Regions from separate parts of the Streptomyces sp. NBC_01433 genome, predicted to be linked through region 4. Evidence: riboswitches for the same ligand, from Rfam matches in the RefSeq annotation. Region 4 holds a riboswitch; each other region holds the start of a gene.
The links. A riboswitch is a leader RNA that binds a small molecule or an ion and turns the genes downstream of it on or off. The one in region 4 is predicted to bind cyclic di-AMP.

Region 1 (7,558 bases), on a different contig from region 4:
AGCATCGCGATGGCCTCGTCGCCGAGCGGGTTCACTCCGGGGCCCGCGGCCAGTGAGTGGCCGACCAGGACGTGCAGGCACTTCACCCGGTCCGGCATGCCGCCCGCGCTCGGGAAGCCCTCCAGGACCTCGATGGCGTCACGGCGGGCGAGGTAGTCCTCGTGCGCCCCGCGGTAGGCCGCGGCCAGCTCGGGGTCGGACTGGAGCCGCTCGGTCATCTCCTTCATGACCCCGTTGGCCTCCAGCGTCCCGATCGCCGACGCCGCGCGCGGACAGGTCAGGTAGTACGTCGTCGGGAACGGCGTGCCGTCCTCCAGACGGGGCTGCGTCTCGACCACGTCCGGATTGCCGCACGGGCAGCGGTGCGCGATGGCCCGCAGCCCGCGCGGCGGGCGGCCGAGCTGCTGCTCGAACGCGGCGATGTCCGCGTCGGTGGGCGTGGTGGACTCGGTCTGCGGAGGGGGCGTTTCCATGCCTGCCTAGGTTCTGCTCGACGTTTGCTCGAAAGATGCTGCTCGGAAGGTGCGTGCTGCTCAAGGGTGCCGCTCGAAGCCGCCGCTCGGAAGCCGCGGCCCGGAAACGGGTCAGTCGCGGTCGGCGGTGTCCACGCCGTCCCAGAGGTTCGAGTGCCAGGGGCGGTCCGCCGCGCCCGGCTCTCCGCGGCGGTCCTCGGCCGCGTCGGGGTCGGCCACCGTGTAGCCGGTCTCCCCGGGGAGTACGTAATGGAGGTGCTCCCGGGCCAGCCGCCTGATGTACGCGTCGTCCTGGAGCCGCGCCTTCTCGTCGCGGAGTTCCTCGGTGCGCCGGCCCGCCTCCTGGGACATCCGCTCCTGATCGGCGATCTCGTCGCGCTGGGAGACGTACTGCCGCATGGGGTACGCGAGCGCGACCACCAGGGAGCAGACGATCAGGGCCAGGAACGCGGCCCGGCCGGTGAGCCGGGAGCGGTGCGCCTGGCGGCGGCTCTGGGACCGGTAGACGCGGGCCGCGGTCTGCTCACCGAGCAGTCGCAGCCTGGTCGCGGTGGAGAACCGGTCGCGGTCCTTCCCGGCCATGTCTCCCGCCTCCCCATTACGCACGTCCGTCCCCGCACACGGTACGGGACCGAGTGCGGGGACGGACGGAGGCTGGTGCCTCGAACCCCCGAAGGGCCGGTGACCGGCCCCCGGGTGCCGGGGTGTCAGCCCTTGAAGCGCGGGAAGGCCGAGCGGCCCGCGTACACCGCGGCGTCGTCGAGGATCTCCTCGATGCGCAGCAGCTGGTTGTACTTGGCGACGCGGTCCGAGCGGGCCGGGGCGCCGGTCTTGATCTGACCGCAGTTCACGGCGACGGCGAGGTCGGCGATGGTGACGTCCTCGGTCTCACCGGAACGGTGCGACATCATGCACTTGAAGCCGTTGCGCTGGGCCAGCTCGACGGCGTCCAGGGTCTCGGTCAGCGAACCGATCTGGTTGACCTTGACGAGCAGGGCGTTCGCGGAGCCCTCCTCGATGCCGCGGGCCAGGCGCTCCGGGTTGGTGACGAAGAGGTCGTCGCCGACGATCTGCACCTTGGCGCCGAGCTTGTCGGTGATGACCTTCCAGCCGGCCCAGTCGTCCTCGTACAGCGGGTCCTCGATGGAGACCAGCGGGTACGCGGAGACGAGCTCCTCGTAGTACTCGGTCATCTCGGCGGCCGAGCGGGACTTGCCCTCGAACTCGTACTTGCCGTCCTTGTAGAACTCCGACGCGGCGACGTCGAGCGCGAGCCCGATGTCGCGGCCGGGGACGTAACCGGCCTCCTTGATGGCCTCGACGATGAGGTCCAGGGCGGCGCGGTTGGACTCCAGGTTCGGGGCGAAGCCGCCCTCGTCGCCGAGTCCGGTGGACAGGCCCTTGGTCTTCAGGACCTTCTTCAGCGTGTGGTAGATCTCCGCGCCCCAGCGCAGGGCCTCGGAGAAGGACTCCGCGCCGATCGGGGCGATCATGAACTCCTGGATGTCCACGTTGGAGTCGGCGTGCGAGCCGCCGTTCAGGATGTTCATCATCGGAACGGGCAGCAGGTGCGCGTTCGGGCCGCCGAGGTAGCGGAAGAGCGGCAGGTCGGACGCCTCGGACGCGGCGTGGGCGACGGCCAGCGAGACGCCGAGGATGGCGTTGGCGCCGAGCGACGCCTTGTTCTCGGTGGCGTCCAGGTCGAACATCGCCTGGTCGATGAGGCGCTGCTCGGTGGCGTCGTAACCGACGAGCTCCGGGCCGATCTGCTCGATGACGGCGAGGACCGCCTTCTCGACGCCCTTGCCCTGGTAGCGGTTGGGGTCTCCGTCGCGAAGCTCAATGGCCTCGAACGCACCGGTGGAGGCGCCGGACGGAACAGCAGCACGTCCCGTGCTGCCGTCGTCGAGGCCAACCTCGACCTCGACCGTGGGGTTTCCCCGGGAGTCGAGGATTTCCCTGGCTACGACGACGTCGATGGACGGCACGAGGCATCTCCTTCTGGGATATGACACTGGTTGTGCAGGGTCACTGCGGCCTTGCGACACGAGCCTAACCGGCCCGGCCCGATCGGGCGGCCGACCGCCCGTCTCCTGGGACGAAAAAGGACCCAAGGCCGTGCAATACAGGACGAAGGTCCAGAAATTTACTGACCGGTAACTACAAGGGTTGAACGATTGCGGCGCGGGTCGCCGCACAAGAACCCCGGCCCGGCGCGCACGGGGGAGAGCGCGCCGGGCCGGGGAACCTGGACCGAGGGAGATGCCGCCGGACATCCCCCTCAGGGGGAGGAGAAGCCGTGTGCCGGACTACTTCAGGTGGAGCTGCTGACCCGGGAAGATCAGGTCGGCGTCCCTGACGATGTCGCCGTTGAGCTTGAACACCTTGTGCCAGCCGCCCTTGACGCCCTCCTCCTGAGCGATCTTGCTCAGGGTGTCGCCGGACTTCACCTTGTACTCGCCATCACCCTTGGCGACCTTCTGGCCGGTCGGGGTCGTGACGGTCTTCGGGGTCTCGGCCTTCGGGGCGGTGCGCTGCTCGCTGCGCGAGGTGGGCTGCTCGGCCTTGCGCTCCTGCTGCTTCGGCTGGGCCTGCTGCTGCGGCTGAGCCTGCTCCTGCTTGGCCGCGGTCTGGCCGGAGCCGGTGTCGACGCCCGGGTCCACACCGTCGTTGCTCAGGTTGCCGGCACCGGCACAGGCCCAGGCGCCGGGACCCTGCATGTCGAGAAGCTTCTCGGCGGTGGCGATCTGCTGGGACTTGGAGGCCAGGTCGGCACGGGGGGCGTACTGCGTACCGCCGGCGGCGGCCCAGCTGGACTGCGAGAACTGCAGACCGCCGTAGTAGCTGTTGCCGGTGTTGATGGACCAGTTGCCACCGGACTCGCACTGGGCGACGGCGTCCCACGTTTCGACGGAGGCGGCAGAGGCGCCGGTCGCACCCATCAGCGGGACGGCGACGGCGGCACCGGCGACACCGGCGAGCGTGGCGACACGGACGGCCTTGGACGGGCGGCGGTGCTTGCCCTTGCTGTGAAGCAGCATGGAACGTCTCCTCACCGACGCCTACGAGGTGAGCTGTCGGGTTCGGGCCAAGTGAGTTGCCCGGTCGCATGTCCTAGCACGCGACTTCACCCCAAGCCGGTCCTGATCCTCTCGTACGGGACGAGACGAACGGGCCCGGCGCTTACCTGGGTCCCCCGCTCCTGCCTACGGCGCTTTACGCGTCTGTTCCCTTCGACCGACGGCAGGATTCGGCGTGACGATCGACGGGGCCCGCGGTGCGAGCGGTTCCGACCGTAAACACAGGCAACCCCTACATTCAAAGATGGACATACCGGTCAATCAGCCCTTACTTGCCCTCACCGAAGGGACGTTTCCGCAGGTCGGGGGGGATGCGGGCGGATCCGGCGGACGGAACACGCCAGTTGAAGCAAAGAGACCCATGTCTCACTTATGCATAAGTGGACATAGGCCCCTGAACTACCCCAGTTTTCGGGGCGCTTTCCCGTATTGGATCAGTTGGCCGCAGCGCCCTCGGAGCGCTCGCCGAGGTCCAGATCCAGGTTCTGTCCGGGCAGGATCAGGTCCGGGTCCGAGCCGAGTGTGTCCTTGTTGGCCTCGTACAGCGCGGTCCATCCGCCGGAGAGTTTCTGTGCGTCAGCAATCGCCCAGAGACTGTCGCCCGGCCGGACGGTGTAGTCGCCGCCGGCCCGCTCCGTCGCGCCGTCGCGCGCCTCGCCGTCGCCCCGGGACGCGTGCCGGCCGGACTCGCGCCCGTCGTCACCGTCCGCCGCCCGGCTCTTCTCGGGAGCGGGCGTGCCCCGGTGCTTTCCGCCGCTGCGGTCCGTGTCCTTCGAGGCGTCAGGCGCGGCGGAGCCCTCCGGCGCCGATGAGTCCTCGGGCTTCGCGGAACCCTCGGGCTTCGCGGAGTCCTCGGGCGTCGTCGGAGAAGGGGTCCCGTCCGGGGTGGCAGGGGTGGTCGAGGGGTCGGCGGCCTCGCCGGGCGCGTCGCCCGCGTCCGCTTCGCCCGGCGAGGTCGCCGTGTCCGACGGATCGGCGGACGGCGTGCCGCCCGGGTCGACGCCCGGCAGGGCACCGTCCACCGCGAGTCCGGCGATCACCGCACAGCTGGGCCACGCCTTCGGGCCCTGGTCGTCCAGGACCTTCTCCGCGACGGAGATCTGCTGCGAACGGCTGGCGAGGTCGGCCCGGGGCGCGAACGCCGTGCCGCCGTAGGCCGACCAGGTGTCCTGCGAGAACTGGAGCCCACCGTAGAAGCTGTTGCCGAGGTCGGCACTCCACATGCCGCCGCTCTCGCACTCCGCGACCCGGTCCCAGGTCGAGGCGTCGGCGGCGTGTGCGCCGGTCGCGCCGAGCAGCGGAATCGCGATGGCCGATCCCGTCACGCCCGCGGCGACGACGATGGCGGGTGCCTGACGAGGGCGACGGTGCCTGCCGTTCGCGGAGCCCATGGGGTTTGCCTTCCGTGCGACTGACGAGTGGGTACTGAGTGGTTGACGAGTCACCTGACGCCCGACTGATGCGTCGAACGGTGAACCTAGCGGGACTCGAACGTGTGTCACAAGTCGATGCAGCGGAGATCACGTGAAAGTCACAGAGTTGACGCAGCGTCACCTTCGCCCAGTCGCCGCCCCGGCTCGAACTCCACGGGGAGCGTGCGCAATCCCCGCATGATGAGCCCGCCACGCCACCGCAAATCGGCGGGTTCTCCCGCAAGTCGCAGCCCCGGAAGGCGTCTCAGCAGCGTAGCGAGAGCGGCCTGTCCCTCCAGGCGGGCGAGCGGTGCCCCCAGGCAGTAGTGGATGCCGTGCCCGTATCCGAGGTGCTGATTGTCACTCCGTGCGAGGTCGAGCCGGTCCGGGTCCTCGAACCGTTCCGGGTCCCGGTCGGCCGCGGCGAGCACGACGAGCACGGGGTCGCCCGCGGCGATCTCCTGTCCGCCGAGCGTCAGCGCCTCGGTGGCGAAGCGCCAGGTGGCCAGCTCCACCGGTCCGTCGAACCGCAGCAGTTCCTCGATGCCCGTGGCCAGCAGGCCGATCTCCCCCGCGTCGAGCGAGCGCTCAAGGAGCGCGCGCTGTTCGGGGTGGCGCAGCAGGGCGTACGTGCCGTTGCCGATGAGGTTGACCGTGGTCTCGAATCCGGCGAAGAGGAGGATGAAGGCCATCGCCGCGGCCTCGTTCTCGGTGAGGTGCTCGCCGTGGTCACTGGCCCGGATCAGCCCCGAGAGCAGATCATCGCCGTCCCCCTCGTCCCCCAGGCCCTCCCGCTTCCGGTGGATCAGTTCCGCGAGATAGCCGCGCATCTTCTTGACCGACCGGGCGACCCCGCCGCGCGGGCCGCCGCCGTGGCGGATCATCATGCCCGCCCAGTCCCGGAAGTCGTCCTGGTCCTCGCGCGGGACCCCCAGCAGATCGCAGATGGCGTAGATGGGGAGCGGGAAGGCGAAGTCGTGGATGAGGTCCGCCTTCCCCTCCTCGATGAAGTCGTCGATGAGGCGGTCCGTCAGCTCCTGCACGCGGGGCGCGAACTCCGCGACCCGGCGCGGGGTGAACGCCTTGGACACGAGCCGGCGCAGCCGGGTGTGGTCCGGCGGGTCGATGTTCAGCAGATGCGTCATCAGCTCCGCCTTGCGCTCCCCCGGGATGCCCGTCTTCCCCTTGGCGTGCGCCGGCCCGGCGTGGTGCGCCGGGTTCTTGGAGAGCCGGGAGTCGGCGAGGGCCTGCTTGGCGTCCGCGTACCGCGTCACGAGCCAGGCGTCGACCCCGCTGGGCAGCGTCGTCCGGTGTACGGGGCTGTGCTCGCGGAGCCATGCGTAGGCGGGGTACGGGTCGGTGGCGAACTCCCAGGTGAAGAGTTCGGGGGCGGGGGACGGAGCGGGGGCGGGGGCGGGGGCGAGGGGGGCCTGCGCGGGAGTGGGAGCTGCGTCGGTCTGCGCGGGCGCGTCGGCGGAGGCACCGGGGGCGTGCGGGCAGACGGGGGCGGGGGCGTCGGCGTCGGCGTCGGCGGGAGCGGAGGCGGGGAAAGGGACGTCGGCGGGGGGCTCGGCGGGGCTGGCGTTCACCCCTCGACGTTATCCGGCGCGATCGGGCGGTTCCGTGCCAGCTCGGCAAGGATGTCCTCGGCCTCGTGGTGCCCGGCCTCGGCCGCCTTGTGGAACCACTCCTCGGCCTCCGCCTCCGCCCCCTGGTCCCACAGCATGGCCGCCAGCGCGGCGGCGGCGTAGTAACTGCCCCGTGCGTGCCCCACCTCGAACCAGCGCCGCGCCTCCTCGGTCTCGCCCCGGTCACGCAGGTCGTTGGCGAGGTTGGTGGCCGCGCTGACGCTGCCCGCTTCGGCCGCCGCCCGGTAGAGCGATTCGACCTCGGGGTCGTCGGGGTCCCGCTCCCTCAGGACCAGCGCGAGGCTGTTCGCCGCCCGGTAGTACATCGACCCGCTGGTCGTATGGGCCAGGGCCCTGCGGTACCAGCGCTCCGCCACCTCCAGTTCGTGCCACTCGTGGAACAGGCTGCCCAGGCTCCCCGCGGCCTCCTCGTGCCCCATCTCCACGGCCCTGACGTACCAGCGGCGCGCCTCATGGTTGTCCCCGACCCCTGTCGACAGTTCGCCCAGCCGGTGCGCAGCCGCGCCGTCGCCCGCCTCCGCGGCCCGGGTCAGCCAGTGCACCGAACGGTCGGCCAGGGCGGCGCCGAGCGCGCCCTGCGCCTCGACGTCGCCCGCACGGGCCGCCATCTCCAGATACGGAATCGCCGCCGCCCCGTCGCCCCGGGCGGCGAGCAGTCTCCCCATCGCACCGGCCGCCTCGGTGCTGCCCGCGTCCGCCGCCCCGCGGAACCAGCGCTCCGCGGCCGCCTCGTCGCCGAACTCCCGGTCGATGCGGCCGAGTGCCATCAGGACGTCCGGGTCGCCGGCCGCCCTGCGCTCCAGCACCGCGTGGGCCCGCTCGAAGACAACGGTCCGGAACCGGGCGACACCCCGTACCGCTTCCAGCGCGAGCAGCCACATCTCCAGGGGCACGGGAGAGGTGAAGCCCTGAGCCTGGTCCTCCGCGTCCGCGACCAGAGAGCC
Region 2 (7,558 bases), on a different contig from region 4:
AAGCGACCGGAGATACTGCCACAGAGGCAGGCAATTCGTACTGGTTCGGGCGAAGTTCGCAAGGAAGCGGCAAAGGATGCCGCACCTGGGTGCGAGGTGGTGATATGGCCAGGGCTAGGCTGCGGAGCCATGGACGTACTCATCAATGCCTTCGTCGCCCTGCACATCATCGGTATCGCCTCGCTGCTGGGCGGCTTTCTGACCCAGATGAAGGCGATGGGCGCGGGCACGGCCCGTTTCGTGCCGGCCATGCTGCACGGCGCGCTGACGATGCTGGTCACCGGTATAGCCCTGGTCGGGCTCAATCAGGCCGACGACCAGACGGTGAACAACATCAAGATCGGCGTGAAGATGCTGATCCTGGTCGTCATCCTCGCGCTCGTCTACATCAAGCGGGACGAGGAGAAGGTCGACAAGGGCGCGTTCGCCGCGGTGGGCGGGCTGACGGTCGCCAATATCTTCATCGCCACGCTCTGGACCTGAGCGGCGTGTCCCGACCTGTCCCGACCTGACCTGACCTGTCCTGATCACAACATGACCGGCCCGACCCGGCGGCCTCGCCGGGCCTCGCCGGCCGGACCGGTCAGGGCGTGATCAGGCGGGGCGCACGCTGCCGTAGATCGGCATGTAGTAGATCGACTCCTCGCGCACGTTCGCGCCCGGTTTCGGCGCGTGGATCATCATGCCGTCGCCCTTGTAGATGCCGACATGGCTGATGTCGTCGTAGAAGAAGACCAGGTCCCCCGGCCGCAGATCCGCGGTGGCCACCCGGGTGCCGACCTTGACCTGGTCCCAGGTGGTGCGGGGAAGGTCGACCCCCGCCGCCTTCCACGCCGCCCGGGTCAGCCCGGAGCAGTCGTACGAGGCCGGACCCGTAGCGCCCCAGACGTACGGCTTCCCGATCTGGGCACGCGCGAACGCGAGGACCTTCTCCGCCTTGGCGGCATAGCCGCTGTCCGACCCCGAACCGGTTCCCGTGCCGCCGCCGGTCCCGCCGCCGCCGTCCTTCTTCGCGGCCTCTTCCCCGGCCTTGCGTTCGGCCTCCGCCTCGGCGGCCTGCTGGCGGGCCAGCTTCTCCGCCTTGATCCTGGCCTCGGCCTTCTTCTTGCGCTCCAGCTCCGCCAGCCGGGCCTTCTCCTCGGCGGTCAGCTTCGACAGCAGGGTGCGTGCCTCGGTCAGCTTGGCCTGCACGTTCCGTTTGCTGGACCGCAGCGTGGCCTGCGACTCGGTGAGCGTCTCCAGGCTCTTCACGGCCTCGGTGCGCTTCGTCGCCGCCTCGGACTGCTGCGTACGGAAGTCGGCGACGGCCTTCTGCTGCTGGCCCGTCATCCGGTCCATCAGCTGGTCCTGGTCGAAGTACGCCTGCGGGTCGTCCGCGAGGAAGAAGGTAGCGGTCGGGGCGATTCCGCCGGTGCGGTACTGCGCCGCCGCGTAGTTCCCGAGGGTGCGGCGGGCCTCGTTGAGCTTGTCGGTGCGCCTGGCCGCGTCCTCCAGGAGGGCGTCGACCTTGGCGCGCTGGGTCACGGAGGCGGACTTCGCCCGGTTGTACTGCTGGGTCGCGGTCCCCGCCTGCCGGTAGAGGTCGTCGACCTTCGTCCGGACTTCCTCGATCCCGGGCCTGGGCTCCGCGGGCGCGGCCGTCGCGCTCTGCGTGGAGAGCAGGGTGACGGAGGCCAGTGCCACTGTCGTCAGCCCGACGGCAGGGGTGGTGGTGCGCACCTTCGTGCGCGGTTTGCGATGCGAGGCCAAGGCCGGCATCTCCTTCCGTGGACCGCCTACCGGGTTAGCTGTCGGGTTCGGGCGGAACGGAAGGCTGCCCTACGGTCCCGTGGGGGAGGACCGATTCACCCCGGTGCTGCTGGTGGGTCCCCGGTTCCGGACAGCCGTGAGGGCAGTACGGATTCGGCGGGGGCGTCCGCTCGGCGTGGTTCGCCTCAAGGGGGTACGGGGCGCCCGACGGAGCACGCTAGCCAACCCGTGGTGCCGCTGTGAAGGTTGATGTTCGATATGCCCGATACATTTTCGTGACCTTGATGGATCGGGTCCGCCGACACCGGGCGCCGCCCCGTTTCCCTCACGCGGCGTGGCCGCGCGCTCTCCTTGCGTGCCCGCCCGGGAGGTCTCGTACCCGAAGCGGCCACGGGCTGTCAGTGGGGCGGCCTAGACTCGTCAAGCGATGAGCAGCCTCTTTGACGACAGTTTCCTGACCGGCCTCCAGAACTCGGAGGAAGGGCCCCCGCCGCCTCCCGAGGACCACGCACCCGAAGCGGTGCCGGAGGGTCTCTTCGAGGGCGTCTTCGACGCGCCCCCGCCGCCCCGCGACGGCTACTACCGCGACGGTGCCCCGCGGCCGGTCATCGACGCCGCGGCGCTGCTCGACGGGTTGAACACCGAACAGCGCGCCGCCGTGGTGCACGCCGGTTCGCCGCTGCTCATCGTCGCCGGTGCCGGCTCCGGCAAGACCCGGGTGCTGACCCACCGGATCGCCCATCTGCTCGCCGAGCGGGGCGTGCACCCCGGCCAGATCCTCGCGATCACCTTCACCAACAAGGCCGCGGGCGAGATGAAGGAGCGCGTCGAGCAGCTCGTCGGACCGCGCGCCAACGCCATGTGGGTCATGACCTTCCACAGCGCGTGCGTACGGATCCTGCGCCGCGAGTCGAAGAGGCTCGGCTTCACCTCGTCGTTCTCGATCTACGACGCCGCCGACTCCAAGCGGCTGATGGCCCTGGTCTGCCGCGATCTGGACCTCGACCCGAAGCGCTACCCGCCGAAGTCGTTCACGGCCAAGGTCTCCAACCTGAAGAACGAGCTGATCGACGAGGAGACCTTCGCCGGTCAGGCCGCCGACGGCTTCGAGAAGACCCTGGCCCAGGCGTACGCGCTGTACCAGGCGCGGCTGCGCGAGGCCAACGCCCTGGACTTCGACGACATCATCATGACGACGGTCCACCTGCTCCAGGCGTTCCCGGACGTCGCCGAGCACTACCGCCGCCGCTTCCGGCACGTCCTGGTCGACGAGTACCAGGACACCAACCACGCGCAGTACACGCTCGTACGCGAACTGGTGGGCCCGTCCGGGGAGGCCGACGCACCCGCCGAGCTGTGCGTCGTCGGTGACGCGGACCAGTCGATCTACGCCTTCCGCGGCGCGACCATCCGCAACATCCTCCAGTTCGAGGAGGACTACCCGAACGCGACCACGATCCTGCTGGAGCAGAACTACCGCTCCACGCAGACGATCCTCTCCGCCGCCAACGCGGTGATCGAGCGGAACGAGAGCCGCCGCCCCAAGAACCTCTGGACGAACGCCGGCACGGGCGCCCGGATCACCGGCTATGTCGCCGACACCGAGCACGACGAGGCGCAGTTCATCGCCGACGAGATCGACCGGCTGACCGACGCGGGCGACGCGAAGGCGGGTGACGTCGCCGTCTTCTACCGGACGAACGCCCAGTCCCGTGTCTTCGAGGAGATCTTCATCCGGGTCGGCCTGCCCTACAAGGTCGTCGGCGGGGTGCGCTTCTACGAGCGCAAGGAGGTCCGGGACGTCCTGGCCTACCTCCGGGTCCTCGCCAACCCCGAGGACACCGTCCCCCTGCGCCGCATCCTGAACGTGCCCAAGCGCGGCATCGGCGACCGCGCCGAAGCGATGATCGACGCCCTGTCGCTGCGCGAGAAGATCTCCTTCCCGCAGGCGCTGCGCCGTGTCGACGAGGCGTACGGCATGGCGGCCCGCTCGGCGAACGCCGTGAAGCGGTTCAACACGCTCATGGAGGAGCTGCGCACGATCGTCGAGTCCGGCGCCGGGCCCGCGGTCGTCCTGGAGGCGGTCATGGAGCGCACCGGCTATCTCGCCGAGCTCCAGGCGTCCACGGATCCCCAGGACGAGACCCGTATCGAGAACCTCCAGGAACTGGCCGCCGTCGCGCTCGAATTCGAGCAGGAGCGCGGCGACGAGGAGGGCGCGGGCACCCTCGCCGAGTTCCTGGAGAAGGTCGCGCTGGTCGCCGACTCGGACCAGATCCCGGACGAGGACGAGGACGGCTCCGGCGTCATCACGCTGATGACCCTGCACACGGCCAAGGGCCTCGAATTCCCCGTGGTGTTCCTGACCGGCATGGAGGACGGCGTCTTCCCGCACATGCGGGCGCTCGGCCAGGCGAAGGAGCTGGAGGAGGAGCGGCGGCTCGCCTACGTCGGCATCACCCGCGCCCGTGAGCGGCTCTATCTGACCCGGGCCGCGATGCGCAGCGCCTGGGGCCAGCCGTCGTACAACCCGCCGTCGCGGTTCCTGGAGGAGATCCCGGACCAGCACCTGGAGTGGAAGCGGAAGGGGCCGATGGCGGCTCCGGCCGGGCCGACCTCCGGCATCACGTCCTCGCTGTCCTCGTCCCGCTCGCGCTCCGGCCCGTCGGGCTTCGCCACCCGCCGCAGTGCGGACAAGCCGGTGGTCACGCTGGTGGTGGGCGACCGGGTCACGCACGACCAGTTCGGGCTGGGCACGGTGACGGCGGTCGAGGGATTCGGCGACCAGGCGAAGGCGACGGTGGACTTCGGCGACGAGCGGCCCAAGAAGCTGCTCCTGCGGTACGCACCGGTCGAGAAGCTCTAGGGGCTCGTGGGCGGTGACAGGCCCGCGGGCCTGTCACCACGTCACATCAGGTCGGGGACGTCCCCTCAAGGGCGGGACGTCACATCAGGTCGGGTTGACGCCGTGGCTGCGGAGCCACGCCAGCGGGTCGATCGACGCGCCGCCGCCGGGCCGTACCTCGAAGTGCAGATGTGCGCCGGTGGAGTTGCCCGAATCCCCGGCGTACCCGATGACGTCACCGGCCTTCACCGGGCCCGAGCGGATCCTCGTGCTGCTGAGGTGGCAGTACCAGGTCTCCGTGCCGTCGGCCATGGTCACGATCGCCATGTTGCCGTAGGCGCTGTTCCACTGGGTGCGCACGGTGCCGTCGGTCGCGGCCATCACCGGAGTGCCGTACGAGACGGGGAAGTCGATGCCCGTGTGGACGGACATCCAGTTGACGCCCGCCTGGCCGTAGTAGGCGCTGAGACCGTGCTGCTTGACCGGCAGGACGAACTTGGGACGCAGCGCCTCACGGCGTGCCGCCTCGTCCGCGCGCTTCTTCTTGTCGGCGGCCTGGCGCTCCTTCAGGTCGATGCGCTCCTGGGTGCGGCTGGCGCGGTCCCGGAAGTCGTCGGCATCGGCGCTGAGCCGGGCGAGCTGGGTGTCCAGCTTGTTGTTGGAGGCCACGGGCTTGACGGTGCTGGGGTCGGCGGCCGCCATCGAGACGGTTTCGTCCTGCTTCTCCTCGCCGCCGCCGAGTCCGCCGACGGAGGCGGCCGCGATGCCCGCGACACTCATGACACAGGCGGAGGGGACGGCGACGGTGAGCAGTGCGGAACGCTTGGCGGGCGTACGCCGCCGGGCCCGGCCGCGGTTCGCGGAACGGCCCGCGGGCCGGGGGGAGTCGACGGCGTACGAAGCGGTCACGGGATCACGCTCGTCGGCGCCGCCCCCGCTCGTGCCGCTCTCCGGCGCCTCGGTGTCCAGGACGGCGAACTCGGCGGTCTCGGGTGCCTGGTGTGCCTCGGACGCCTCGGGTGCCTCGGGAAGAATCTCCAACGCCTCGGTCATGTCGGGCGTGTCGGACGTCCCGGGCGATTCGTGGGAGGCCGTCCCCTGTTCGTACAGCGAGTACGACGTCTGTTCGGGGTCGTACGGCGCGCTCTCGGGCGTGGCGCCGGAGTTCCAGGCGGTGGCGTCGTAGGCGCCGGTGTCGAAGGCGGCGTCCCCGTACGTACTCGTCGTACCGGAGTCATGGGCGCCGGTCGCGAAGCTGCCGGTGCCGTACGCAGGCGTGCTGTCGTACGTACCGGTCGCGTAGGCACCGGTGTCGTACGTGCCGGTCGCGTACGTGCCGGTGTCGTACGAGGCGGTGCTGAAGGTGGTGGTGGGGAACGCGCCCGTGTCGGTCGCCGCCCACTGGCCGGTCTGCTGCTCACCGGTCTGCTGCCACGTGGTGGTGTCCCACTGGCCGGAGGTGTCCGGAGCGCCCGCCTGGCCCGGGATGCCGGGCTCGGAAGTCCAGGTGGCCGCGGTGTCGTACGGCTGCTGGACCTGCGCCTGGGCGGTGTACGCGTCGTACGGGGCGGTCGGGTGCGCGCCCGTGTCCCACTGGGCGGAGTCGTACTGGCCGCTGTGGTCCGGCTGTCCGGTGGCGTACGTGGTGTCGTAGCCGCCGACGTAGGAGCCGTTGTACCCGGGCGCGTAGCCCGTGTCGTAACCGCTTTCCTGGTCGCCCGGAAGAGCACCGAAGAGCGGATCGGTGTCGAAGCTGCCGGTGGACTGACTGTCGTATCCGACGTGTCCGGCGTGGGGGTGCTGGTCGTTCACCAACTTCTCTCTCGCCTCGGCGGCAGGACCTGCTCTGGGCTCCGGTGGAGGGATCCCAGGGGGAAAGCAGTGGCCGCGACTGTACCCGGCGGTACGTGACGACGACAATCTTCGGCAGGTTTTGGGCCCTCAGGAAACGGGCAATCGGCCGCCTTTCGGTGGAGTGCTGATGCATCCTTGGCGATTTGTTCGAAACGCGTTCTATTTGTGGGCGGGGCATTGTCTCTTCGAGCCACTCAAGCCACGCGGGCCACTCAAGCCACTTGCTCCACTCGCGCCACTCAGGCCACCGACGCCGTTCCGGAGGAGGGGGCCGCGGGCGCCTGCGCCTCAAGGGCGGCGCGGACGGCGGCGGCGACCGCGGGGTGCGCGATCAGGGCGAGGTGACCGATGCCGCTGACGCGCACGTTCTGCGCGTCGAGGTCGGGATGGCCGATACGGGCCGTCCCGACCGGGACCATCATCTGGTCCAGCTCGCTCCAGAAGCTCACGAACCGCGTCCGGCAGCCGGGGGCGGGTCTGCGCAGCTCCTCGATCACGGAGGAGTCGCCGCGCATCTGGCGCACGATGGGGTGAGCGCTGGCCGCCGGGGCGACGGCGGTGCCGCCGTGCGGTGTGCCGAGCGTGACCAGGGTGCGCACCCGGTGGTCACCGCCCAGCCGTTGTACGTAATACCGGGCGATCAGTCCGCCGAGGCTGTGCCCGACGATGTCGACCTCATGGTGCCCGGTGCGGGCGCAGATCTCCTCGATGTGGCGGCCGAGCAGCTCGGCCGCCGTGCGGATGTCGCGGGTCAGCGGCGAATAGTTGAGGGACTCCAGATGGCGCCAGCCGTGCCGGGAGAGGGAGCGGCGCAGCAGGACGAAGACGGAGCGGTTGTCGATGAGTCCGTGCAGCAGGACGACGGGTGGCCGGGTCGGACCGGCGGCCGGCAGGGCGGTGGCCCCGGTCGACGGAGCGTCCGGTTCGCTACCGGGCGTTGGGACAGCGCCAGGCGGTGGGACGGGCCCGGGCGTCGGAACGGGGCCGTGGCGCTCCTGGGTGAGGCCGAGCGGGTAGATGAGCAGATGCCCGGCGAGGATCGCGAGCTCCAGTGCCGCGGCGCCGAGCACCGCGGACGACAGCCGGGGGCGGAGGGGACGCAGGGGGCGG
Region 3 (7,558 bases), 550 kb from region 4:
GCTGTCCGTGGAGACCTCGCCGTCGACCGCGACGGCGGACCGGCTGGCCGTGCTCGCCGACCGCGGGACGACCAGGATCAGCATCGGTGTGCAGAGCTTCGTCGACGACGAGGCGCGCGCGGCGGTGCGCCCGCAGCGCCGCGCCGAGGTGGAGGCGGCTCTCGGCCGGATCCGTGATGCCCGCGTTCCGGTGCTCAACATCGACCTGATCTACGGTATCGACGGGCAGACGGAGGAGAGCTGGCGGACCTCGCTGGACGCCGCGCTGGTCTGGCGGCCCGAGGAGCTGTATCTCTACCCGCTGTACGTACGCCCGCTGACCGGACTCGGCCGTCTCGGTGCGGTGGCGGAGCCGGCCGCCGAAGAGCTCGCGGCCGCCGCCTGGGACGAGCAGCGGCTGCGGCTCTACCGGGCGGGCCGCGACCATCTCCTGGCCCGGGGCTACGAGCAGGTGTCGATGCGGATGTTCCGCCGCGCGGACGCCCCGCAGGAGGGCCCCGACGACTACGCGTGCCAGACCGACGGCATGATCGGGCTGGGCTGCGGCGCCCGCTCGTACACCGCGTCCCTGCACTACTCCTTCGACTACGCGGTGGAGATGCGGGAGATTCGCGGCATCATCGACGGTTTCACCGCCACCGAGGATTTCTCCCGTGCCGAGGTCGGGCGGTACGTGGACGCCGGCGAGGCGCGCAGGCGCCACCTCCTCCAGTCGCTGCTCCAGGCCGCGGGGCTGCGGGCGGACGAGTACCGGCAGCGCTTCGGTACGGATCCGCGCGAGGACTTCCCGGCCGAGCTGGACCGTTTCGCGGCGCGCGGCTGGCTGGACGGGAGCGCGGGTGAGGGGCTGCTGCGGCTCTCCCCGGAAGGGCTGGCCCACTCCGACGCCCTGGGCCCGGAGCTGTTCTCCCCCGCGGTGCGGGCCGCGATGGCCTCGTACGAACGGAAGTGAGCACCGCCATGGACCTGACGATTCTCTACCGGGGCCCGCTGGCCTCGTGCGACTACGACTGTCCGTACTGCCCGTTCGCCAAGCGGCGCGACAGCCGGGAGCAGCTGACGGCGGACCGGGCGGCGCTGGAGCGGTTCACCGCGTGGGCGGCGGAGCAGACCGGCGACCGGCTGTCCGTGCTGTTCACGCCGTGGGGCGAGGGGCTGGTGCGGTCCTGGTACCGGCGCGCGCTGGTCGAGCTGTCGCTGCTTCCGCAGGTCGGCCGGGTGGCCATCCAGACCAATCTGAGCGGCCGTACCGACTGGCTGGACGGGGCCGATACGGACCGGGTCGCGCTGTGGTGCACGTACCACCCGGGGCAGACGCCGTACGAGCGTTTCCTCGGCAAGTGCCGGGAGCTGACCGGGCGCGGGGTTCGCTACAGCGTGGGGGTGGTCGGCTTCGACGATCATCTCGACGAGGCGCGGCGGTTGCGGGCCGCGCTGCCCGACGAGGTCTATCTCTGGGTCAACGCCGCAGAGGGGCACACCTACACGGACGAGGAGGCGGACCGCTGGACGGCGCTGGACCCGCTGTTCCCGTACAGCAGGCATCCGCACCGCTCGGCCGGGCTGCCCTGCCGGACAGGTGAGTCGGTCATCTCGGTGGACGGCGACGGCACGGTGCGGCGGTGTCACTTCGTCCGCGCGGAGCTGGGCAATCTGTACGACGGCAGTTACCGGCGGGCGCTGGGTCCGCGGGCCTGCCCGCTGAGCGTGTGCGACTGCCACATCGGCTATGTGCATCTGGAGACGCTGCCGCTGTACGACGTGTTCGCGGGCGGTGTGCTGGAGCGGATACCGGCTCCGGGCAGCGGGATCACGCCGCCGGACGGGCTCGTGGTGCCGAGCCCGTCCCGGCGTGCACTTCCCCTGACGGTCCTGCGGGATGCCCCTTAGCGGGGAAGCAGGTCCGGTCGGAGGGGAAGCAGGTCCGGGCGCTTCGCCTCTGCGTGGTCGCCGGAGGACTCGCCGCGCAGCCTTCGGCCGATCCATGGGACCAGGTAGTCGCGCGCCCAGTGGATGTCGTCGCGCCGTTCCTCGAAGGTGCCGCGCTGGGCGCGCGGCGGCCACGCCTGGTCCGGATCGGCCGGTACGTCGACGCCGAGGACCTGTGCCGCGCGCAGCGCGACCCGGGTGTGTCCCTCGGGCGACAGATGCAGCCGGTCATCGTCCCAGGCACGCCTGTCCTGCACCGAGCGCAGGGACCACAGGTCCAGGACGGGGCAGTGGTAGCGGTCCGCGATGGCCCGCAGATGAATGTTGTACGTCGCGATCTTGCCGCGCATGTGCCGCAGTACCGGCACGCCCCGGGTGTCGAATCCGGTGGTGACCATGACAGTGCCGACCGCGTCGCTCAGATCGGCGACCGCGCGCTCGAAGCGCTCGGCCAGATCGTCGGGGTCGGTACCCGGCCTGATGATGTCGTTGCCGCCCGCGCAGAAGCTGACCATGTCCGGGGCCAGTTCCTTGGCACGGGGTACCTGCTCCTCGACTATCTGGTCGAGAAGGCGTCCGCGTACGGCGAGATTGGCGTACCGGAAATTCCCGTGCGGGGAATCCTCCGGGATCGTCGCTGCGTCGGGGACCGGGAGCTGGTCCGCCAGCAGCACGGCGAAGCGGTCCGCCCAGCCGACAAAGGTCCCGTCGGGGCCGGGGTCTCCGACGCCTTCGGTGAAGCTGTCGCCAATCGCCGCGTACGACCCGATGATGCCTGGTTGATTGATTCTCGAATCGTCTGCCACAAGCGCATATCCTGCACCTTCGAATGTGACCTACGCGACCGTATTACGGGGTTGACGGGTGGTGAGATAGACCACCCGGTCAGTTTTTGGTAAAGCCGGAATAAGTGCGGGGGCGGTGCGCTCGTGCGCACCGCCCCCGCGAGAACCGCTCGCTACCGCTCCATCAGATGGAGACGCCGTGCTGGCGCAGGTAGGAGATCGGGTCGACGTCCGAGCCGTAGCTCGGGCCGGTGCGGACCTCGAAGTGCAGGTGCGGGCCGGTCGAGTTGCCGGTGGAACCGGAGAGGCCGATCTGCTGGCCGCCGGTGACGGTCTCGCCCACGGAGACGTTGAGCGAGGACTGGTGGGCGTACTGGGAGTACATGCCGTCGGCGTGCTTGATGACGACCTCGTTGCCGTACGAACCGCTCCAGCCGGCCGAGACCACGGTGCCCGGACCGATGGCGCGGACGACGGTGCCCGAGGCGGCCTGGAAGTCCGAGCCGGTGTGGTAGCCGCTGGACCAGCTGGCGCCGGAGGCCCGGTACTGGGTGGTGACGTTGGCGTTGGCCACCGGGGTCGTCCAGCCGGAGCTGTCGCCCTGGGAGGCGCTGGTGTTCGTGGAGGTGGTGGACTTGCCGGCCGCGGCGGACGAGTCCGGGGAGGACGTGGTCTTCGGGGCGGGCTTCGCCTTCGGGGCAGCCGGGGCGGCCTTCTTCGGCTCGGCCTTCGAGGGGGCCGGCGCGGACTGCGCGGCGTCCGAGGCGGCGGCGGAGCCGGACGCCTTGGCGCCGAGGGTCAGCTTCATGCCGGGGAAGATCAGGCTCGGGTTCTCGCCGACGACATCGCGGTTGTCCTGGTACAGCTTCTGCCAGCCGCCCTTGAGCTTCTGCTCGGCCGCGATCTTCGACAGGTAGTCGCCGGGGACCACGGAGTAGGTCTTCGGCGCGGTCTTCGCCGCAGCGGCACCGGGGGCGGTGTGCGCGGCGGCGACCGAGGCGGCGGGCGCGGCCTTCTCCGCGGCGTGCGCTCCGGTGGCACCGATCAGCGGGAGGGCGAGGACGGCGCCGCCGGTCCCTGCGGCGAGGACACCGCGGGCGATCGGGCCGGTCTTCGTACGACGGTGCTTACCCTGTGCGGGCATGGGGGCATTCCTCTCCGGCGCCTACGAGGTGAGCTGTCGGGTTCGGGCTGGAGATGCCCGGTCGCTGGCTGCGACTTCACCCCGAGCCGGTCCGGATCTCTCCGGGCCGGCGGCTTACCTGGGTCCCCCGCTCCTGCCACGCGTATGTGGGTGGGTGTGAATTCCGGGCGGCGGCAGGATTAGGCGGTCCGTCCGGATTGACGGTGACCGTAAACGAGTCAGGACGACAGGAACAAGCCATCGGTTGCGTACCGGAATCCTCGATTCAATTTCGGTTCGGATTTCCGGTGACACTCCGTGGATTACGGATCTTGGCTTTCCGCGCGGCGCCCGGATTACCTCCGGGCGCCGCCACCACACACCGTCACGGATATGATCCCGCTCACCAGCGGGTCACCATCTCCCCCACAAGCGGTGCATGCTCCACCAAATGCACCAATACGGACATGACATGGCCATCACCTCTGACGCAACCTCAGCACCCGCGCGTCGAGATCTCCCGTCAGCCCCGTGTGCAGCCCCTGGTGCAGGAGCACCGATCCCTCGTACACCGTCCCGGTGTCCTGGCAGACGTACGCCGCCGAGGGGACCAGACCGCGCAGCCGCAGAGCCGGGGGCCGCTGCCCGTACCGCTGCGCTTCGAGCCACATCAGCACCACGGTCTCCTCGCCCCGCACGTACTGCACCGCGCTCAGCCCGCCGCGCGGAGCCGCGAGCCGGTGGAGGGCGCCGTGCTGCACGACCGGGCGGATCTCCTTGTACAGGGACACCCAGTCCCGCGCCTCGGCCAGCTCCCGTTCGCTCCACTCGGTGAGGTCCCCGCCGACCCCGAGCACCCCGGCCATCGCGCTGACGAAGCGGAAGCGCAGCGAACTCGCCCGCCCGTTCAGCTGCACGTTCGGGCTGTCGGTGACCCAGGCGGCCATCACCCGCGCCGGGTGGATCTGCCCGAAGCCCTCCTGGATGGCGAGCCGGTCCAGCGGGTCGGTGTTGTCGGAGGTCCACACCTGATCGGTACGGGCGAGCACCCCGAGGTCGACCCGGCCCCCACCGCCCGAGCAGGACTCGAAGGCCACACCCGGGTGCGCGGCACGCAACCGGTCCAGCAGCGCGTAGAACGCGTCCACATGCTCGATCCAGAGCTTCTGCGGATATTCCTCGCCCGGCCAGCCCGCATCGGTGAAGCAGCGGTTGAAGTCCCACTTCACATAGTCGATCGGCGCACTGGAGAGCAGGGTGTCGAGCCGCTCCCACAGGTATTCCCGCACGTCCCGCCGGGCCAGGTTGAGCACCAGCTGATGACGGAACTCCGTCCGCGTCCGCCCGGGGACGTGCTGGACCCAGTCGGGGTGGGCCCGATAGAGATCGCTGTCGGGGTTGACCATCTCCGGCTCGACCCAGATGCCGAACCGCATGCCCAGCCCGCGCACCTCTTCGGCGAGCGGCTTCAGCCCGCCGGGGAAGCGCTCGGGGTTCGGCGTCCAGTCGCCGAGTCCGGCCCGGTCGCTGGTGCGCCGCCCGAACCAGGCGTCGTCCACCACGAACAGCTCGACACCCATCTCCGCGGCCCGCACCGCGAGCGCCCGCTGCTGCTCCTCGGCGATGTCGAACCCGGTCGCCTCCCAGGAGTTGTAGAGCACCGGGCGCAGCGCCTCGGCGTCCGGAATCACATGGGCCAGCTGCCAGGCGTGCCAGGCGCGGCTCGCCCCGCCGAATCCGTCCGGGCTCCACAGCCCGGCGAAGACGGGTGTGGTGTACGACGCCCCCGGCGCGAGCCGCAGCAGCCCGGACTCGTCGTAGCCCGCGCCGCCGGTGATCTGCACGATGCCGTCGGGCAGCTGGTGCACGGCGATCCGCCAGGACCCGGACCAGCCCAGCGCGCAGCCGTACACCTCGCCGTGCTCCTCGGTCGCCGCGGCGTCCGCGTCGAGCGCCACCCAGGGCAGGTGCTGGTGTCCGGTGTGGCCCCGGCGGCTGGAGAGGATCTTCTCGCCGTACGTCAGTTCCGACCGCACCAGCCGGGACTCGGCCGCCCAGCTGCCGTGGAGCTGGCTCAGCCGCCAGCCCGCACGGGCCGGCAGCGTCCAGGTCGCCGCGTCGGCGCGCAGCAGCTCCAGGGGCGGGCCGTCCGGCCCGGCGTGGGTGACGGTGGCCCAGCGCTCGATGACATCGGAGTCCCCGCGCATCCGGTAGTGCAGGGTCAGCGCGAGCCGGTGGAGAGCGTCGGTGAAGCCGAGCCGCAGTTCGTCGCCCCGCGTCTCGGCCTCCGCGAACGCCCACTGCGTTCCCCGGACCTCTGCGGTCCGTACGGAGAGGGCCGGGCGGACGAATCGGGGGCCGCCCTCGACCGGGTACTCCTCACGGCCGTCGAGCGGGGATTCGAAGCCCGGACCGGGCGGGAAGGGCACGGCGGCCAGCGCCTCGGCCGCGGACATCGTGAGGCGCGGCCCCCAGTGGAGATGAACCAGTTCATCGCGGTCGGTGAGGTGGAGCGCATAGCTGCCGGTCGCACCGTCGAGCACCCAGGTCCGGCCCGTGACACCAGTCTCGATCATCATTCCCCCACATTCGAACAGTTTCGCGCATCATCAACCATCCCCGCAGTGAGGGGCAATGCCCTCGCGGCATGACTGGCCGAAACGTGCGGACGGTCGCGCGGCAGAGCGTCACGCGGTCGAGATGATTGCCCGAGGAACCGATGTCGTATCGTCACAAGAGTGCCCTCATCGGCGAGCAGCGCCGACGCCAGACACCCCAGGAGCCACCCGTGACGCAGCAGGTGCCGCAGGTCCCGCCGACAGAAGCCGAGCTGACCGGAGTGCGCAATTTCCGGGACGTGGGCGGGCTCCCGACGACGGACGGGCGCCGTGTGGCGTTCGGGCGGCTCTACCGCAGCGGTCACCTGGCACACGCCACGGAGCAGGACACGGCGATCCTCGGCGGGCTCGGTCTGCACACCGTCTTCGACTTCCGTAGCGCCGCCGACCGGAAGCTCGACGGCCATGACGTGGACCTGGCCGGGGTGCGCAATGTCAATATCCCGCTCTCGGACCCCGCCGACGGCGCGGAGTTCTGGCGGCTGGTCCGCGACGGCGACGTCGAGCAGCTGCGCTCGATCCTCTCCGGCACCAAGGGTGCGGACCGCATGATCACCTCGTACCGGTCGATCATCAGGGACCGCACCGCCGAGCACAGCCGGGTGCTGCACGCCCTGGCCGAGGACAGCGTCCCCGCCCTGATGCACTGTGCCGCGGGCAAGGACCGCGCCGGTCTCTCGATCGCCGTGTCCCTGCTCGCCGTCGGCGTGGAGCGCGACGCCATCGAGGCCGACTACCTCAAGTCCAACGACGCGCACCGCCGGTACCGGGTGCGGCGCACCGACATGTCGGAGACGGGGATGTCCCAGGAGGTGCTGGAGCTCCTGAACCCGCTGTTCGGCGCGCACGCCGAGTACCTCGCCGCGGCCTTCACCGCCATCGAGGAGACCTGGGGAACCACGGACCGCTACCTCACCGAGGGCCTGAAGATCACCCCGGAGACCCGGGAGCGGCTGCGCGGGCGCCTGCTGGAGCCGGCGTAGGCGCGCCCGTCGCCCCGGCGCGGATCGCACCGGGCGGCGGATCGCCCCAGGCCCTCGCCCGGCGGTCGGGACTACTACTTGTTGCCGCCGGCCACGGCGAACAGCAGGTAGAGGAAGCCC
Region 4 (7,558 bases):
GTCGGCTGGTGCAACGACGCCTACGACGCGCGGCGCGACGCCGAGGCCGGCCGCCGGGGAAAGCCGGTGACCCTCGGGGCGGTGAGCCCCGGCGAGGTGTGGGCGGCGGCGTTCGCGGCCCTCGCCCTGTGCGTACCGCTGTCGCTGGCCTGCGGCCTACTGGCAGGTGCGGTGCACCTGGCCGCGGTCGCCGCGGCGTGGCTGTACAACCTGCGGCTCAAGGCGACCGCCCTGTCGTGGCTCCCGTACGTGACCGGATTCGGCGCACTGCCCGCCGTGGTGGCCCTGAGCCTGCCGGGCCACCCCTGGCCGGCGTGGTGGGCGGTGAGTGCCGGTGCGCTGCTCGGGTTCGCGGCCCATCTGGGCGACACGCTCCCGGACATCGCCGACGACGAGCGGGCCGGTATCCGAGGTCTGCCGCACCGGCTCGGCGCCGCGGGCACCCGGCTGCTGCTGCCGCTCCCCCCGGCTGCGGCGACGGCGGTGCTGGTACTGGGCCCCGCGGGCCCACCGGACCGCTGGGGCGCGGCCACACTCGCGCTGGTCCTCCCGACGGCGTTCGCCGGGCTCGTCCTGGGCCGGTTCTGGCGCAAGGCGGCTCTGGCGGGGACGGTGGCCGTGGCGGCGGTGGATCTGTCCCTGCTCCTGGTGCGGGGCAGCAGCTTCATCTGACCCCGTACCCGATCCGGCCCGTCTCCCGCCGCCGGGAGGTCCCGGCCGCGGTCCCGTATTTTCCGGTCGCGGCACTATGAACTGATAGGTCCTCCCGCTACCCTCCGCGCATGATTTCCACGGTTGTCTGGGGAACTGGCAACGTCGGCCGCGCGGCGATCCGCGCCGTCGAAGCACATCCGGCCCTCGCACTCACCGCCGTCATCGTCCACGACCCCGGCAAAGTGGGCCGGGACGCCGGTGACCTCGCCGGGGCCGGCCGTCGTCTGGGGGTCGCCGCGACCGACGACGCCGCCGGTGTGCTGGCCGCCGGTCCGCGGGCGGTGGTGTACGCGGCGTCGGGCGACATCCGCCCCGACGAGGCCCTCGACGACATCTGCCGGGCGATCCGGGCCGGTGCCGTGGTCGTCACCCCCGCGCTGTACGCGCTCTACGACCAGCTCAACGCCCCCGCGGAGCTGCGGGAACCGGTACTGGCCGCCATCGCGGACGGCGGCGGCTCACTGTTCGTCTCCGGCGTCGACCCCGGCTGGGGCAACGATGTGCTGCCCCTGCTGATCAGCGGCCTCGGCACCACCGTGGACGTGATCCGCTGCCAGGAGATCTTCGACTACTCCACGTACGACCAGGAGGACTCGGTCCGCGACCTGATCGGCATGGGCCGGCCGATGGACTTCGAACCGCTGATGCTCGCCCCGACGGTCCCCACGATGGTGTGGGGCGGGCAGATACGCCTGATGGCCAGGGCGCTCGGTGTCGAACTGGACGGGATTCGCGAGACGTTGGAGCGGTGCCCGCTGGAGACCGCGGTGAGCACCAGGACGATGGGCGCGTTCGAGGCCGGTACGCAGGGCGCGGTGCGGTTCGAGGTACAGGGCATCGTCGAGGGGAAGCCCCGCATCGTCATCGAACACATCACCCGCATCCACCCCTCCTGCGCACCGCACTGGCCGAGCCCGCCCGACGGCGACGGCGCGCACCGGGTGGTCATCGAGGGCCGCCCGCGCATCGAGGTCACGGTCGAGGCCACCGACGAGGGCGAGAACCGGTCGGCGGGCGGGAACGCCACCGCGGTCGGCCGCCTCGTGAGTGCCGTCGACTGGCTCGTGGCGGCGAAACCCGGACTGTACGACGCACTCGACGTCCCGCTGCGCCCCGCAGTCGGCAGACTCGGAAGGAGACCACGATGAACATCGACATCCCCGAAGGCAAGGACGCCATCGCGTACGTATGGGGCGAGATGGTCCCCGGGATCGGCATCGCCGCCGCGAATTTCTCCATGTCGGTGTACGCCCACACGACCCTGGGCCTGCGCGAGTTCGAGGCCGCCCGGCTGCGGATCGCGCAGATCAACGGGTGCGCGTTCTGCCTGGACTGGCGCACCGAACGGGACGGGGAGACGGTCGAGGACACGTTCGCCGACGCGGTGACCCAGTGGCGTACCGCCGATGTCTTCGATGTGCGGACCCGGCTGGCCGCGGAGTACGCCGAGCGGTACTCCCTGGATCACCACGGCCTCGACGAGGAGTTCTGGACCCGGATGAGCGCGGCCTACAGTCAGCTGGAGATCGTGGAGCTGAGCATGAGCATCGGCTCCTGGCTGGCGTTCGGCCGGCTCAACCATGTACTGGGCCTCGACACGGTGTGCGCGCTGCCCAGCCATGCGGTCACAGATCAGTCGCGATGATCTCTTCGATGTTCCGTTCGGCGAGCGCCGTGATGGTGACGAACGGGTTGACGCTGGTGTTGCCGGGGATCAGCGAGCCGTCGATGACGTAGAGCCCCGCGTAGCCGCGCAGGCGGCCGTAGTTGTCGGTGGCCTTGTCCAGCACCGCGCCGCCGAGCGGGTGGTACGTGAGGTGATCGCCCCAGATCTTGTAGACGCCGAACAGATCGGTCCGGTAGATCGTCCCCTCCTTTTTGTTGATCTTGTCGAAGATGGTCCTGGCGGCATCGATGGACGGCTGCTTCCAGGCGGTCTGCCAGCTCAGATCGACCCTGCCCGTCGCGGCGTTCCAGGCGAACTCGGCGCGGTGGGGGTTCTTGGTGATCGACAGATAGAACGAGGCGTACGTCTCGATGCCGGTGGGCAGCGGTGCGACCTCGGCGAACGCTCCCCCGGCGGCCCAGTTGTCGATGCCGCCGGTGGGAATGGCCGACTGGACCTTGCCCGTCGAGTCCCACATGTGGTTGGCGCGGCCGCACATGACGTTGCCGTTGTCGCCCCAGCCCTTGCCGATCTCGCCGTTCAGCCGGGGCAGCGCTCCGGTGGCCTTCAGCGCGACCAGCAGTTTGCTGGTGCCGACGCTGCCCGCGGCGAAGAACACCTTGTCCGCGGTCACGGACTTGGTCTCGGCGGTGTTGCCCGAGGTGTCGATCCGGTCGATGAGGACGGTGTAACCGCCGGTGGCCGCGGGGGCGACCGAGGTGACCTTGTGCAGCGGGGAGATGGTGACCCTGCCGGTGGCCCTGACCCGGTCGAGGTAGGTCTTCTGCAGCGACTTCTTGCCGTAGTTGTTCCCGTAGAGGATCTCGCCGTCCAGCGCCGACTTGGGGACGGTTCCGGCCACCTCCTGCTTCATGTAGTCCCAGTCGTACACGGCGGGCACGAAGACGAACGGAAAACCGGACCGCTCCGCGTGCTTGCGGCCGACCCGGGCGTATCGGTAGCAGTCGGCGGTGTCGAACCAGGCCGGGTCGATGGTGCCGACCCCGAGCCCGGCGTTGGCGCGCGGGTAGTACGTGCCGTACATCTCGTCGGCGTTCACCGAAGGGAGGATGGCGCCGAAGTTCTCCCGCCTGGGCGTGACCGCCATACCGCCGTTGACCAGCGAACCGCCACCGACACCGCGGCCCTGGTAGACCGTGATGCCGGCGAACTCCTCGGCGTCCAGGATCCCGGTGTATCGCGGGACGTTCCTGTCGATCGGGAAGCCGAGGAAGTTGCTGAGCGGCTGCTTCGTCTTGGTGCGCAGCCAGTAGGAACGGTAGTCCGGGCTCGTCGTGTTGGCGAAGATCCTGCCGTCCGGGCCCGGGGTGTCCCAGGCCATCCCCATCTCGATCATGTGCACATCGACGCCCGCTTCGGCGAGGCGCAGGGCGGCGACGGAACCGCCGTACCCGGTGCCGATCACCAGGACCGGCACATGGACGCCGGGGTCGATCGGAGCGGGCACGGCCGCGGTCGCCGCCCGCGCCGCGGCCGGGTGTCCAGTAAGGGCCACGGCTCCGAGAAGAGAACCTGTTCCTGTGATGAATCTTCGGCGCGAGACCCTCTTGGATCCCGCATTCTGCATGGTAGCGTCACTCATGTGACTTCCCTCACTCTCGACAGAGTGCAACAGGTTCTACTGTCGATCGCGTGGTAAGTCACTACATACCTGTAGGTAACTTGCACCGGATGCCCGGCATGATCCGCAATCGCCGATGGGCGGTGAAGGGGCCTGAAGCCCCTTCACCGCCCATCGGTTCTTCTCGCTACCGGCACTGCCAGGTATCAGTAGGCCCCGAACACGTTGTCGATCGAGCCGTACTTGTCGGCGGCGTAGTTGCACGCGGCGGTGATGTTGGCGACCGGGTCGAGGCTGTCCATCGACGTACCGGGCACGTGGTACGCCTGGAAGGTCGGGTCGATGACCTGGAGGAGTCCCTTGGACGGGATTCCGGCGGCGGCGTTCGAGTCCCAGTTGTTGACGACCTGCGGGTTGCCCGACGACTCGCGCATGATGTTGCGGTGGATGCCGTCGTAGCTGCCGGGGATGCCGTGCTGGGCCATGACGGCCAGCGACTCCTTGATCCAGCCGTCGAGATCGTCCGTGTACGTCGCGGGCTGCTCGGCGGGGACGGTGGTGGTGTCGGCGTCGGTCGTGACGTCGGCGACGCCGTTCGCGGTGCCGGTGGCGTCGTTCGCCTCGGTCGTGGCGGCGGTGCCGGTGGCACCCTTCGCGGCCTGCGGCGCGGCGGTCCGCTCGGAGCGGTCGGCACGGTCGCCACCCGCACCCCGGTCCGACGACACGTCAGAGGACTTGGACCCGGCTTGGGACGTGGCGCCGACCGACAGCTTCAGACCGGGGTGAATCAGGTCGGGGTTGCCACCGACGGCGTCCCGGTTGTCCTCGTACAGCTTCTGCCAGCCGCCACCGAGGGAATAGGCACGGGCGATCTTGGAAAGGGAATCACCCGCGATCACGGAATGAGTCGTGACCGTGCCCTTACCGACGGCAATTTCCTTGGCGGATACGGCAGTAGGAGCCTTTTCGGCGGCGGCGGATTGCGCGGGCGCCGCCGAGGCGACGGTCGCACCGGCCAGCGGAAGTACGAGTGCGGCTCCGCCCGCGCCCACGGCGATGATGCCGCGGGTCAGCGAAGTGGCCTTGAAACGACGGTGCTTACCCATTGAGGGCATGGTGAATTCCTCTCCGTCGCCTACGAGGTGAGCTGTCGGGTTCAGGCTGGAGTTGCCTGGTCGCACGCGAATGCGACTTCACCCCGAGCCGAGCCGGATACCGGATCGGCGGCTTACCTGGGTCCCCCGCTCCTGCCGTACGTAAGTAGGTCCGATTGCCGGACGGCGGCAGGATTAGGCGTTCCATCCGGATTGACGGTGACCGTAGGCGAGAAAGGCCGAGCAGAACAAGCCCCGAATTCTTGATCGCAATTCTTCCGCAAGATCAATTCATGGAAATGCCCGTCAGCAATCCCACAGCGCGAAGTCAAATTTCCCGGCACAGAAGGGAACCGGGCGACGCGTCACGCCGTCAGGGGTCCGGAACGTGACTCTCGCCACTGAGTCCGAAAAGGTCGTTTTGCTCCACGCCTCGAAGATCACATATCGCCCGGACGGCCCTCCCGAGCGAAAAGCCCAATTCTGGAAAATCGCCCATATTGCCGAATTCGGGCATCTTGGGGCGGGCTGATGGGCTTCACACGACCCCGGCCCGAGGTCCGGCCGGGGCAGGGCTTAACGTGTGCGGTGGAGACTGGTAAGCCAAGCCTTACTTCCGCGGCTTGCCACCCCCTGCCCGCGTCGCCCGCCCTAAGGAACAACACGCCATGACACGCCCCGTCCGCGTCGCCATCGTCGGAGCCGGTCCCGCCGGGATCTACGCAGCGGACGCGCTGCTCAAATCCGAAGCCGCACAGGACCCGGGCGTATCGATCGACCTGTTCGAGCGCATGCCCGCCCCCTTCGGCCTGATCCGCTACGGCGTGGCCCCGGACCACCCGCGGATCAAGGGCATCGTCAAGGCGCTCCACCAGGTACTGGACAAGCCTCAGCTGCGGCTGTTCGGCAACGTCGACTACCCCCATGACATCGGGCTGGACGAGCTGCGGTCCTTCTACGACGCCGTGATCTTCTCCACCGGCGCCGACGCCGACCGCGCGCTCGGCCTCCCCGGGATCGAGCTGGACGGCTCCTACGGAGCGGCCGACTTCGTCTCCTGGTACGACGGGCACCCCGAGGTACCCCGCGGCTGGCCGCTGACGGCGGAGAAGGTCGCCGTACTGGGCGTCGGGAACGTCGCCCTGGACGTGGCGCGCATACTCGCCAAGAAGGCCGACGAGCTGCTGCCGACGGAGATCCCGGCCAACGTGTACGAGGGCCTCAAGGCCAACAAGGCACTCGAAGTGCATGTCTTCGGCCGCCGCGGTCCGGCCCAGGCGAAGTTCAGCCCGATGGAACTGCGGGAGCTGGACCACTCGCCCAACATCGAGGTCATCGTCAATCCCGAGGACATCGACTACGACGCGGGGTCCATCGAGACCCGGCGGGGCAACAAGCAGGCCAACATGGTCGCCTCCACGCTGGAGAACTGGGCGATCCGCGACGTCGGCGACCGGCCGCACAAGCTCTTCCTGCACTTCTTCGAGTCGCCGGTCGAGGTCCTGGGCGAGGACGGCCGCGTGGCGGGTCTGCGGACCGAGCGGACCGAGCTGGACGGCACGGGCAATGTCCGGGGCACCGGCGAGTTCACCGACTGGGACGTGCAGAGCGTCTACCGCGCGGTCGGCTACTACTCGCAGGAGCTCGCGAAGCTCCCCTTCGACGTGTCCTCCGGCACCGTCCCGCACGCCGCCGGACGCGTCATCGCCGGTGAGGAGCCGATGACGTCCGTGTACGTCACCGGCTGGATCAAGCGTGGTCCGATCGGCCTGATCGGGCACACCAAGGGTGACGCCAACGAGACGGTCGCCTGCCTGCTGGAGGACCGCGCCGAGGGCCGGCTGCCCGCCCCGGCGCAGCCGGATCCGGACGCCGTCGTCGCCTTCCTCGACGAGCGCGGTGTCCGCTACACCACCCGTGAGGGCTGGCACCGCCTGGACGCGCACGAGCAGGCGCTGGGTGCGGCCGAGGGCCGCGAGCGGATCAAGGTCGTGGACCGCTCCGCGATGCTGGACGCGTCCGGCGCTTCCGATACGTCGGGTACGTCGGATGCTTCCGGTACTTCCGGTACTTCCGGTACGGCGGACGCTCCCGCCGTTTCCTGACCGGTCGGCTCCGCACCCCTGGACGGTGGCGGCTCAGTCCGCCGCCGTCCAGCGGGAGGCGAGCAGCAGCGCGATGTCGTCGGGCCGGTCGTCGGCCTGCCCGGCCTCCTCGATCACTCGGTCCGCGATGTCGCCGAGCGACGCCGAGCCGAGCGCGGCGATGCCGCTCCGCAGTCGCTCGATGCCCTCGTCGATGTCGGTCCCCGCGCGCTCGATGAGCCCGTCGGTGAACAGGGCCAGCATCGCCCCGGGGTCGAGCCGGAATTCGGTGACCGGGTAGACCGCCTCGCTGTCGATGCCGAGGACGACACCTCCGACGAGGTCCAGGACCTCCGTCGTGCCGTCGGGATGGCGCAGCACGGGCTGCGGATGCCCCGCCCGCACCGCCTGGACGACA

Region 1: linked by a shared signal. The riboswitch ahead of OG413_RS15365 (transglycosylase family protein) and the one ahead of OG413_RS30360 (LysM peptidoglycan-binding domain-containing protein) in region 4 are both predicted to bind cyclic di-AMP.
Region 2: linked by a shared signal. The riboswitch ahead of OG413_RS05610 (C40 family peptidase) and the one ahead of OG413_RS30360 (LysM peptidoglycan-binding domain-containing protein) in region 4 are both predicted to bind cyclic di-AMP.
Region 3: linked by a shared signal. The riboswitch ahead of OG413_RS32790 (LysM peptidoglycan-binding domain-containing M23 family metallopeptidase) and the one ahead of OG413_RS30360 (LysM peptidoglycan-binding domain-containing protein) in region 4 are both predicted to bind cyclic di-AMP.

What each region holds. Positions count from the first base shown of each region.
Region 1 is NZ_JAPEPM010000001.1:3,402,064-3,409,621, reverse strand. Features, by position in the region: gene OG413_RS15380 (DUF501 domain-containing protein) at 1-473, opposite strand, end outside; gene OG413_RS15375 (septum formation initiator family protein) at 585-1,055, opposite strand; gene eno (phosphopyruvate hydratase) at 1,181-2,461, opposite strand; gene OG413_RS15365 (transglycosylase family protein) at 2,783-3,514, opposite strand; cyclic di-AMP (ydaO/yuaA leader) riboswitch at 3,518-3,697, opposite strand; gene OG413_RS15360 (transglycosylase family protein) at 3,988-4,944, opposite strand; gene OG413_RS15355 (cytochrome P450) at 5,085-6,554, opposite strand; gene OG413_RS15350 (lipopolysaccharide assembly protein LapB) at 6,551-7,558, opposite strand, start outside.
Region 2 is NZ_JAPEPM010000001.1:1,296,488-1,304,045, reverse strand. Features, by position in the region: gene OG413_RS05615 (hypothetical protein) at 130-483, shown strand; gene OG413_RS05610 (C40 family peptidase) at 595-1,758, opposite strand; cyclic di-AMP (ydaO/yuaA leader) riboswitch at 1,757-1,918, opposite strand; gene pcrA (DNA helicase PcrA) at 2,177-4,615, shown strand; gene OG413_RS05600 (peptidoglycan DD-metalloendopeptidase family protein) at 4,700-6,406, opposite strand; gene OG413_RS05595 (triacylglycerol lipase) at 6,688-7,558, opposite strand, start outside.
Region 3 is NZ_JAPEPM010000002.1:1,178,435-1,185,992, forward strand. Features, by position in the region: gene OG413_RS32775 (STM4012 family radical SAM protein) at 1-952, shown strand, start outside; gene OG413_RS32780 (STM4011 family radical SAM protein) at 961-1,890, shown strand; gene OG413_RS32785 (SGNH/GDSL hydrolase family protein) at 1,887-2,735, opposite strand; gene OG413_RS32790 (LysM peptidoglycan-binding domain-containing M23 family metallopeptidase) at 2,899-3,858, opposite strand; cyclic di-AMP (ydaO/yuaA leader) riboswitch at 3,864-4,021, opposite strand; gene OG413_RS32795 (alpha-galactosidase) at 4,317-6,413, opposite strand; gene OG413_RS32800 (tyrosine-protein phosphatase) at 6,626-7,438, shown strand; gene OG413_RS32805 (DUF6126 family protein) at 7,513-7,558, opposite strand, start outside.
Region 4 is NZ_JAPEPM010000002.1:628,488-636,045, forward strand. Features, by position in the region: gene OG413_RS30340 (UbiA family prenyltransferase) at 1-672, shown strand, start outside; gene OG413_RS30345 (dihydrodipicolinate reductase) at 783-1,862, shown strand; gene OG413_RS30350 (carboxymuconolactone decarboxylase family protein) at 1,859-2,359, shown strand; gene OG413_RS30355 (GMC oxidoreductase) at 2,340-3,983, opposite strand; gene OG413_RS30360 (LysM peptidoglycan-binding domain-containing protein) at 4,169-5,077, opposite strand; cyclic di-AMP (ydaO/yuaA leader) riboswitch at 5,082-5,268, opposite strand; gene OG413_RS30365 (FAD-dependent oxidoreductase) at 5,725-7,161, shown strand; gene OG413_RS30370 (SpoIIE family protein phosphatase) at 7,195-7,558, opposite strand, start outside.